DNA from 2 places in the Shewanella sp. M-Br genome. Region 2 is predicted to be linked to the other one. Evidence: riboswitches for the same ligand, from Rfam matches in the RefSeq annotation. Region 2 holds a riboswitch; the other holds the start of a gene.

Region 1 (4,433 bases), 170 kb from region 2:
AACTCCAAAACAGCACAGAAGCCGTCGCCTGCGGACTGGCGAAATACAGCAGCAGACTCGTTAGCGCGCCGAACATAAAGGAGGTCGCCACGCCAGAGAGCAACATGCGCTCCACTTGGCTATTGAGCCCAAGGCCAGATAAGGCCAGCACTATCAGTACCGACAAACTGGCGCCAATAAAAGCGCCGAAGGGCAAGCTAAACCAAAGCAAACCAGACAAGGCGCCCGAACCACTAAAAATCCCCGAGTTCGCCGCCATACCCGCATTCTCAAAAAATCCAGAGCCCGTGAATAACGTCAACATCACCACAGCGCCAAAGGACGCGCCAGAGCTAATGCCAAACAGATAAGGGTCGGCCAGCGGATTGCGGGTCACGATTTGCAGCACACTGCCCGCCAAGGACAAGCCCGCACCCGCCACAAAGGCCAGTAAAATGCGCGGCAGTCTGAGCTCCATCACGATGCGCTCCGTCATGCCATTGGCTTGAGTGAGGTTGGCCATTTTATTGATAAACACTTGGATAACATCCATAAAACTGATGTTCGCCGCGCCAAAACTCGTGGCGGCAATGGGGGTTATCAAAGTGATTATGCCTAATGTGACCAGCATCAGTTGTTGTCTCGTCAAAGGTGTCACGATACGCCCCAAATGTGAGATGAAATGCTGTTTACTCCCTGAATCATCCGCCCTCGCCTCGCTCAGCCAAAGCATCAGCCATGCTGTGCGTCGAATCATGGTAGCCATAGAAGTAGCTGATTAAGGGCTTTTTATGTTGTGGATGGGTCGACACCTGAGCGCACACGCCGAACACATCGCCAATTCGCGCCTCGGTTAATACTTCGGTAGGCGTGCCCATAGCGCTGACTTCACCGTTATGGATCAACAACAAACTGTCGCACAGGGCGCTGGCTAAATTGAGATCGTGAATAGAGGCAATCACGCTGATGCCAAGGCTACGCACTAATTCGAGGATTTGAATTTGATAACGCACATCGAGGTGGTTGGTTGGCTCGTCGAGGATCAACAGTTGCGGCTGCTGCACTATGGCGCGGGCGATCAAGGCACGCTGCTTTTCACCGCCGGATAAGTGCTCGTACTGTTGGTGCATCTTATGGCTGAGGCCGACTTTCTCTAGAGCCTTTGCAATGCGCTCGCCGTCACAGCTCGAATTGGTATCGAACATGCCCTTGTGCGGCGTTAAGCCCATGCTGACCAATTGCTCTGTGGTTAGGTCAAAATAATGCGGCGTGTCTTGCTGCACTACGGCGACGCGGCAGGCAAACGCCTTGGGCGATAAACGCTCAATATCTTGATCAAACAGGGTAATTTTGCCCTGAGTCGGGCGAACAAAGCGATACAAACAGCGTAGCAAGCTAGACTTACCCGCACCGTTAGGCCCAATCAAACCCAGCATCTGCCCCGTTGGCAGCGCAAAGTTAATATTGGAAAGAATGGTTTTGCCATCGATACACCAGCTTAACTGGCTGACATCGAGCGCGACCATCTGGCTCGCTGACGGGCGAGTGTCGCTGTCATTCAAAGCATGGCTCGTTTGGATGGCAGAGAGTTTCACCAAAGTGGTGCTCCTAGCGAGTCCAAACCTGAATTAAAAAAGGTTGTGCACATTGTCATCGGCTCCCTCGAGTCACCCGCTCGAGAACTAAGGCTGCACGCAGCGATAACAGAAATAGGCAGGTCTCCTGACTCGTCACTTTTTGTATTGAAAACAATATAAAAAGTCACTCACAGTTGCGGGCACAGTTCGGGCTGACTGACAAGCAGCTCCCCGATTCCCTATTATGTTGAGATTGATTTCAAGCCTTTGCAGCGTGTCTCGGCCATAACTGCTACAGAACACCCTCGCACGACTCAAAACTCCCAACACCTATTTCTGTGACGTCATCCGATACACTGCCACCAGCCTTGCAAGGCCGCGTGCGTCAGGGGACGTCAGGAAAAAGCATTATCCTATATTTACCTTAATAGGCAATCGACAATCACGCTGGTAAGACAAGAAAAATCTTCACCTTAGGGCAACGCGGATCACTCGCAGCGCCCGCTCGGCCAATCTAAACGCCAGTAACAAACGCCGTGCTCATCCTGCAGCACATTAATGCTCACCACGGCCGCCACGGGTAAATCGAGTTGACTGTAAAAGCCCACCGCCCGCTCAACCCCAAGGGCACGCGCCATTAAGTGACGGATCACTCCGCCGTGGGTCACGACCCATACTTTGGCAGCCAGTTCGCCCGCAGCCACGCTAGCGCCCACAGCCTGCTCGGCGTTATCTGAGTTGACGGTCAATCGTTCAAACTCGGTGGCGAGTATCTGGTCAATTGCGCCATTCACCCGCGACTCGAAACTGGCCATAGTTTCCCCATTGGGCGGCGGTGTTTGCCAAGGGTTTTGCCAATAGGCCGCTAAACGTTCGCCCTCTTGCTGATACAGCTCATCGAGTCGACGACCGTCCCAATCACCAAAATCAATTTCCTGTAAACCCGACAAAAACTGCGCCTGCAATGGCCTTGACTCAGATACCAGCGCCGCCGTCGAATGCAATTCGGCGGCAAAGGCTTGGGCAAATTCGGCGCAGCGGCGTGAAGTCGAACTGTAAATCGCGCTACAGGTACTTGCCTGCGCCTCAACCGCTGCCGACATTTGCTGCCAGCCCTTTTCGCTTAAAGGCACATCCACACGGCCGCGTAAAATGGCGCCGCCTTCACACTCACCGTGGCGCAACAATAACAATCGAACTTGTTTCATATATGCCTTTTTAGTTAGGGACTAGATACTAAGAACTAAAGCCGAGGGCCTAAATTCTTGATTCTCGATTCTCGCTCCTAATGCCCTTGACTTTCATCTTGCCCTGACAATCATAAGTCGCGTATTATGGACGTCTATACGTTTAAATGTCCAAAACAAATTTTTAAGAACAAGTATTCAAAAAATGTCGGCTGACGACAATAAAATGCACTTAGCATAACAATGGCCGATTTTTGGACTTAACTTAGCTGTATTTAAGGTAATTATTTATGACGATACCCTCTACCAAAGCCGGCCAGATATTGGCAGACATACGCAAACAGCTTGCAGAGCGCATTCTGATCTTAGACGGTGCCATGGGCACTATGATCCAAGGCTACAAGCTGGAAGAAGAGGACTATCGCGGCGAACGCTTTAAAGATTGGCACACTGACGTCAAAGGCAACAACGATTTATTGGTGTTGTCGCAACCCCACATCATCAAACAGATTCACACCGACTACTTAAACGCCGGTGCCGACATCATTGAAACCAACACCTTTAATGCTACTACTATTGCCATGGCCGACTACGACATGCAGTCGCTGTCCGCCGAAATTAACTTAGTCGGCGCGCGCCTCGCCCGTGAAGCCTGTGATGAAGCCTTTGCTGCCACAGGCATTCCACGCTACGTCGCCGGTGTGTTAGGCCCCACTAACCGTACGTGTTCGATTAGCCCTGATGTGAACGACCCTGGCTATCGCAACGTCAGCTTCGATGAGTTAGTGACTGCTTACAAAGAATCTACTAAGGCGCTGATTGAAGGCGGCGCGGATATCATTATGGTCGAGACCATATTCGATACCTTAAACGCCAAAGCCGCGCTGTTCGCAATTGAATCCGTATTCGATGACTTATTTGGTCAGCATTCTAAAGACAGATTGCCGATCATGATTTCGGGCACCATTACCGATGCCTCTGGCCGCACACTGACTGGCCAAACGACCGAAGCCTTTTACAATTCCCTTCGTCATATCAAGCCCTTATCTATCGGTCTTAACTGTGCACTTGGGCCAAAAGAATTGCGCCCCTATGTGGAAGAATTATCCCGCATCAGCGAGTGTTATGTGTCGGCGCATCCGAATGCAGGCCTGCCGAACGAGTTTGGCGGTTACGATGAAACCCCAGAGGATATGGCGAACGTGATCGAAGATTGGGCGCGCGAAGGCATGCTCAATATTATCGGTGGTTGTTGTGGTAGTACGCCTGAACATATCCGCGTGATCCGTGAAGCGGTCGACAGACATAACCCGCGCGTGTTGCCCGATATTCCCGTAGCTTGCCGCTTAGCCGGTTTGGAACCACTGACTATCGACGCCCAATCCCTGTTCGTTAACGTGGGTGAGCGCACCAACGTTACAGGTTCGGCCAAGTTTTTAAAGCTGATCAAAGAAGGCAAGTTTGAGCAGGCGCTCGATGTCGCCCGCGAGCAGGTCGAAAGCGGCGCGCAAATCATCGACATCAACATGGACGAAGGCATGCTCGATGGCGCCGAGATCATGCACAAGTTTTTAAACTTGATTGCCTCTGAGCCCGACATCAGTCGCGTACCTATTATGATCGACTCCTCTAAGTGGGAAGTGATCGAAGCTGGCCTCAAATGTATTCAAGGCAAGGGCATAGTTAACTC
Region 2 (4,433 bases):
TAATGCTCACTTATCGAATCACTTGGCCTAAGGCTTTACTCGCGGGCATGGTTGCCATGCAGATCTCTGGCTGTAGCGATCCTCAGCCTATGGCCGTTGTGGAAAGTAATAACGAGTCATTGCTGCAGTTTGATAACGGCAAATTGCTCCAACTTAAGGAAAATCCGAGTCCACAGTATCGCCATATTCCCTGTGATTTACCCGCAGTCGAGACTGTGGTCACCAACAGTTCGGCCTTTGCGGCGTTAACTAAATCCGGTGAGGTGATCACTTGGGGTGACAGTTATGCTGGCGGTGATAGCCGGGAGGTGACGGAGCAGCTTAAGCAAGTTAAGCAAATCGTCCCAGTCAAGGACGGGTTTGCCGCGCTACGTCAAGATGGCACTGTGGTTTACTGGGGTAATGTAGGGAAATTGAGCCTCGACAAAGCCCTGCAAAACCGCATGACCAATATTACCAAGTTGTTCGCTAATCAAGAGGCCATTGCCGCCCTCGATGCTAACGGCAAGGTGCACACTTGGGGTTATGGCCCCTATGGCGGCAATAGCTTACATGTGCAGGATCAATTAGTTGATGTAGTCGATATCTTTGCTAAGGGACGCAGTTTTGTTGCTCTCAAAAAAGAAGGTAGCGCAGTGATTTGGGGGCAGGTTGAAGAGTCGACCAATATGAAAAAGTTGCTCCCGCAGCTTACGGATGTGGCAAAGATTGAATATTTTCAAAGCACCTATGCCGCCTTAAAAAAGGATGGCTCTGTGGTGAGTTGGGGCTGGCGCAGTGATACCTATCCTATTCGCAGCGCCTTAAAGGATGTGGCGAGTATCACGGCAAACAATTGTGCCTTTGCGATTTTAAGTCCTACGGGGGATGCACATTTTTGGGGTGATGGGATTAACTGTGGTGTCGATTGGATTAAAAAAACCGATATCACAGGGGTAAAGGAGATTATCAGTATCGGCTCAGGCTTTTTATTACTGCGGGATAAGGCCGTGCCGCAAATAGTGGCCGACGATACTGACTACGCTTATATGTTTGGCTTTCACTATGCCCAAGAGATTCTTGATAAATATTGGCAGGAAGGCAGCGTAATTACCCAAGGGCCAGCCTCTTTTGTGTTTACGCGTCCCGATGGCAAAGTGGTGCCCGTTGGTTATCGCGCAAACCGTGAAAATGTGGAGAAGTTGATTGCACGTATTCCTCGCCTGACTTGGTTAGGTCGGGGAAATGAGGGGTATGTCGGCATCAGTGAAAAGGGGGAGCTGGTCTCTTGGTCGATGAATTTGCCAATGTTCGACAAGTCGCCAGTGCAACCTGCTGACTCGTTAGTGATTAAACCGCTGGATTTGACCCCCGTTGCCCAATGCGAAACCCCTGAGCAGCGTCAGGCGATTTTGAGCAAAGACAGACCAAAACCTGCGGCAAAAAACTGGGATGGTGTTTTCTAGCTCATGTGAGTTTTCTCGCTAACTTGAGATTAATGGACTTTCATCCGTATAGACGTCTATAATGCGCGCGCTCAGGTCTGATATGCCCTGAGCCTTGTTGGGCGTTAACAGGTTGTACGCCCTTTGAACCTAATTTTGAGTCAACCTTCTGTGGTGCTTGCGATGATAGCGTCGTGAGATAATCGGGAAGCCAGTGAAATTCTGGCACTGCCCCCGCAACGGTAAAAGGTGAGAGAAGACCGCGTTTGATTGGTGTGTTCAAGACTGAACCCGAAAGTCAGAATGTCAAAGGTCAGTCTCGCGTTAATCCAATTTTTAAGGGATTAACATAGCCTAAGTCCGGAGACCGGCCCTAAAGGTGTTTTTGAGATTTCGGTGGGCAGATCTCAAAATGCGATAATCACCGTCAGTATTTACGACTGAATTAACGGTATCGTGGCGTCAATGCCCCGTTTTCCTTGCAGGAGTTAAAGGTAAAATGGGAACAAATCCAACAAAAATCGCGCTGCTGATCGGCAGCCTTTGCAGTTTTTCAATTATCGCGCCCGCTGTGGCGGCTGACGATACCAGCACAGCTAAAGTCGACGAGCATCTTGTCGTGATCGGCCGCTCTGATAAGACCCCGTTAAATATTGCCGCCAATGTGAATGTGATTGATGCTGCGGCTATTGAAATGAGTGGCGCGACTAATTTGACCGACGTCTTACGCGGTCAAAGCGGTATTCAAATTTCGGATAACAATATTGGAACTAGCTTTGCAATGCGTGGTTTTAGCGCCAGCACTGCCGTTAATAACACGCTGATTTTACTTGATGGTCGTCGTCTCAATAATATCGATATCGCAGCGCCTAGCCTTAATGCCATTCCGCTTAATCAAGTGGATCGTATTGAAATTTTATCGGGTAGTGCAGGTGTACTTTATGGCGATCAAGCCGTGGGCGGGGTGATTAATATTGTCACTAAGTCCCCTGAAAATACTGGCGGCAGCGTGCAGTTATCCGGCGGCAGTTTTGATACCTATGAAGGTCGTGGTGATGTGTCTGGCGCGATCAACAAAGATTGGCGTTACTTTTTCACAGGTAGTTACAACCAAGGTGACAACTATCGCCAGCATAATGCCAATGAAACCGGCTCTATTCTTGGCCGCATTCAATATAAAACAGCCACAGACTCGTTCTTTGTTGAAACCAGCTACTACGATAACGATCGTGAAAATCCGGGCTCGCTTACTGAAAAGCAATTTAAAGACGATCCCCGTGCTTCATCAAATAAGGTAGAGTATGCCCACGAGATGACCACTGCGGCGCGAACGGGTTACCAGCATCAGCTTAATCAAAACTGGGCGCTGGCGGCGGATTTAGATTACAGCGATACCTTAGTGTCTTCTCTTAATTGGGGGGCGAACAGCCATAACACACGCTCACTGTTAATGTTTAGCCCTAAAGCGTTAGCGAATTACAGTACGCGTCAAGGCGAGCTAAACCTAGTCACAGGTTTAGACATCAGCCGTGGCAAGGCTGATTTTGACACTATGGCGCGCAGTAATGTGCAGCAAATGCAAAGCGCCTATCTACAAGCTACAGTGCCTTTAAGCCATACTTTAAGTTACGTTGTGGGTGGCCGTTATGCGCGGGTGACCGACGAGTTAGTCGATGGCAATGTCTATCCTAATGGCATGGATTTAGATGAAAATGCCCATGCATTCGAACTGGGTTTAAATTACCGACCAACTGCGGAGCACAGACTCTATGTGCGCGCTGATGATAACTTCCGTTTTGCTAAAGTGGATGAGCAAGCTTATACATCGCCGGGCGTATTTGGCTTAAAGCCGCAAACAGGCCGTTCTTATGAGGCGGGTTGGGATTGGGCTGTCGCTAGTCAAACCCTACGAGTCAGCCTATATCGTCTCGATTTAGAGGATGAAATTGTTTATGACTCGAGTGCAGTTAAACCCATAGGTGGAAATTTCAACGGTGCAAACGTCAATGCTGACGCATCTCGTCGTTATGGCGCGGGTGCCGATTGGGATTGGCAGATCACTAAAGCGCTGCAGCTAGGGCTGGAATATAACTATACCAACGCCGAATTTACCGATGGTGCTAACGATGGCAAAGAGCTGTCTTGGGTGGCAAAACACACGGGACGCGGTTATGTCAGCATGGATTTTGCTGAGCATTTCCAAGTATTTGCCGAAGCTATCTACACGGGTGATCGTTTTATCGAAGGCGATAACGCTAATCAAGGTGATAAGCTAGCAAGTTACGTGCTTGGTAATTTAGCCTTGAATTATAATCGTGATGCTTGGCTTGCCAGTCTGCGTATCGATAATGTATTCGATAAAGATTATGTCAGTGCTGGTTATTACGGTGGCGATTGGGGGGATAGTTACTATTCTGGTCGAGGCCGTGATATTCGTTTCACTGTGGGCTACCGCTTCTAAATATTAATGAGCTATTTAATAACAAAGCCAGACTCAGTCTGGCTTTTTATTTTTTACGCTGAGTTCAAAGAATAAATCTTAAAATAGGTATAGTCTTGAATATCGTTTTAGTAGAGTGGTTTAATTGTCGTTATCTATAGTGTTAGCGGGCAGTCATTACTAAATAGGAGTAATTTATATTTTACTCTGCTGTTTATGGCTGAAATTCTTAGTATTTTAGGTATGATGTGAGCTGTAACCGAATCATCTTATTGTTAATAAACAGGTGTAAAGTGTCTTATGACTGATCTTGAGCAACAGGTTTTTACTCAAGTTAGAGCTATCATAGCGAACGAAGAGCAAGTGATTGGCCGCCGAGGAATTCTAATTCCACTCAAAAAAGCGATTCTTGCTGAAGGCGACATTCGTAATGTGATTGACATTATCTCGAGCGATCCCGCATTGGCAGCGCACATGCTTATGCGCAGTAATTCCGCACAGGCTGCTGTAGTGGAAAATCACAAAACTCGCTCGTTGAAAGAAGCTTTGATCCGCTTAGGTCAAGTTAA

The links. Region 2 has a riboswitch for cobalamin ahead of AAA952_RS03270 (TonB-dependent receptor). Riboswitches for the same ligand answer to the same signal wherever they lie in the genome.
Region 1: another riboswitch for cobalamin. It lies ahead of AAA952_RS03900 (ABC transporter ATP-binding protein); the one in region 2 lies ahead of AAA952_RS03270 (TonB-dependent receptor).

Annotation. Positions count from the first base shown of each region.
Region 1 covers NZ_BJBV01000003.1:225,653-230,085, reverse strand. The annotation lists gene AAA952_RS03905 (FecCD family ABC transporter permease) at 1-712, opposite strand, end outside; gene AAA952_RS03900 (ABC transporter ATP-binding protein) at 681-1,574, opposite strand; cobalamin riboswitch at 1,675-1,840, opposite strand; gene AAA952_RS03895 (histidine phosphatase family protein) at 2,045-2,764, opposite strand; gene metH (methionine synthase) at 3,034-4,433, shown strand, end outside.
Region 2 covers NZ_BJBV01000003.1:57,009-61,441, forward strand. The annotation lists gene AAA952_RS03265 (hypothetical protein) at 3-1,445, shown strand; cobalamin riboswitch at 1,580-1,814, shown strand; gene AAA952_RS03270 (TonB-dependent receptor) at 1,924-3,885, shown strand; gene AAA952_RS03275 (HDOD domain-containing protein) at 4,165-4,433, shown strand, end outside.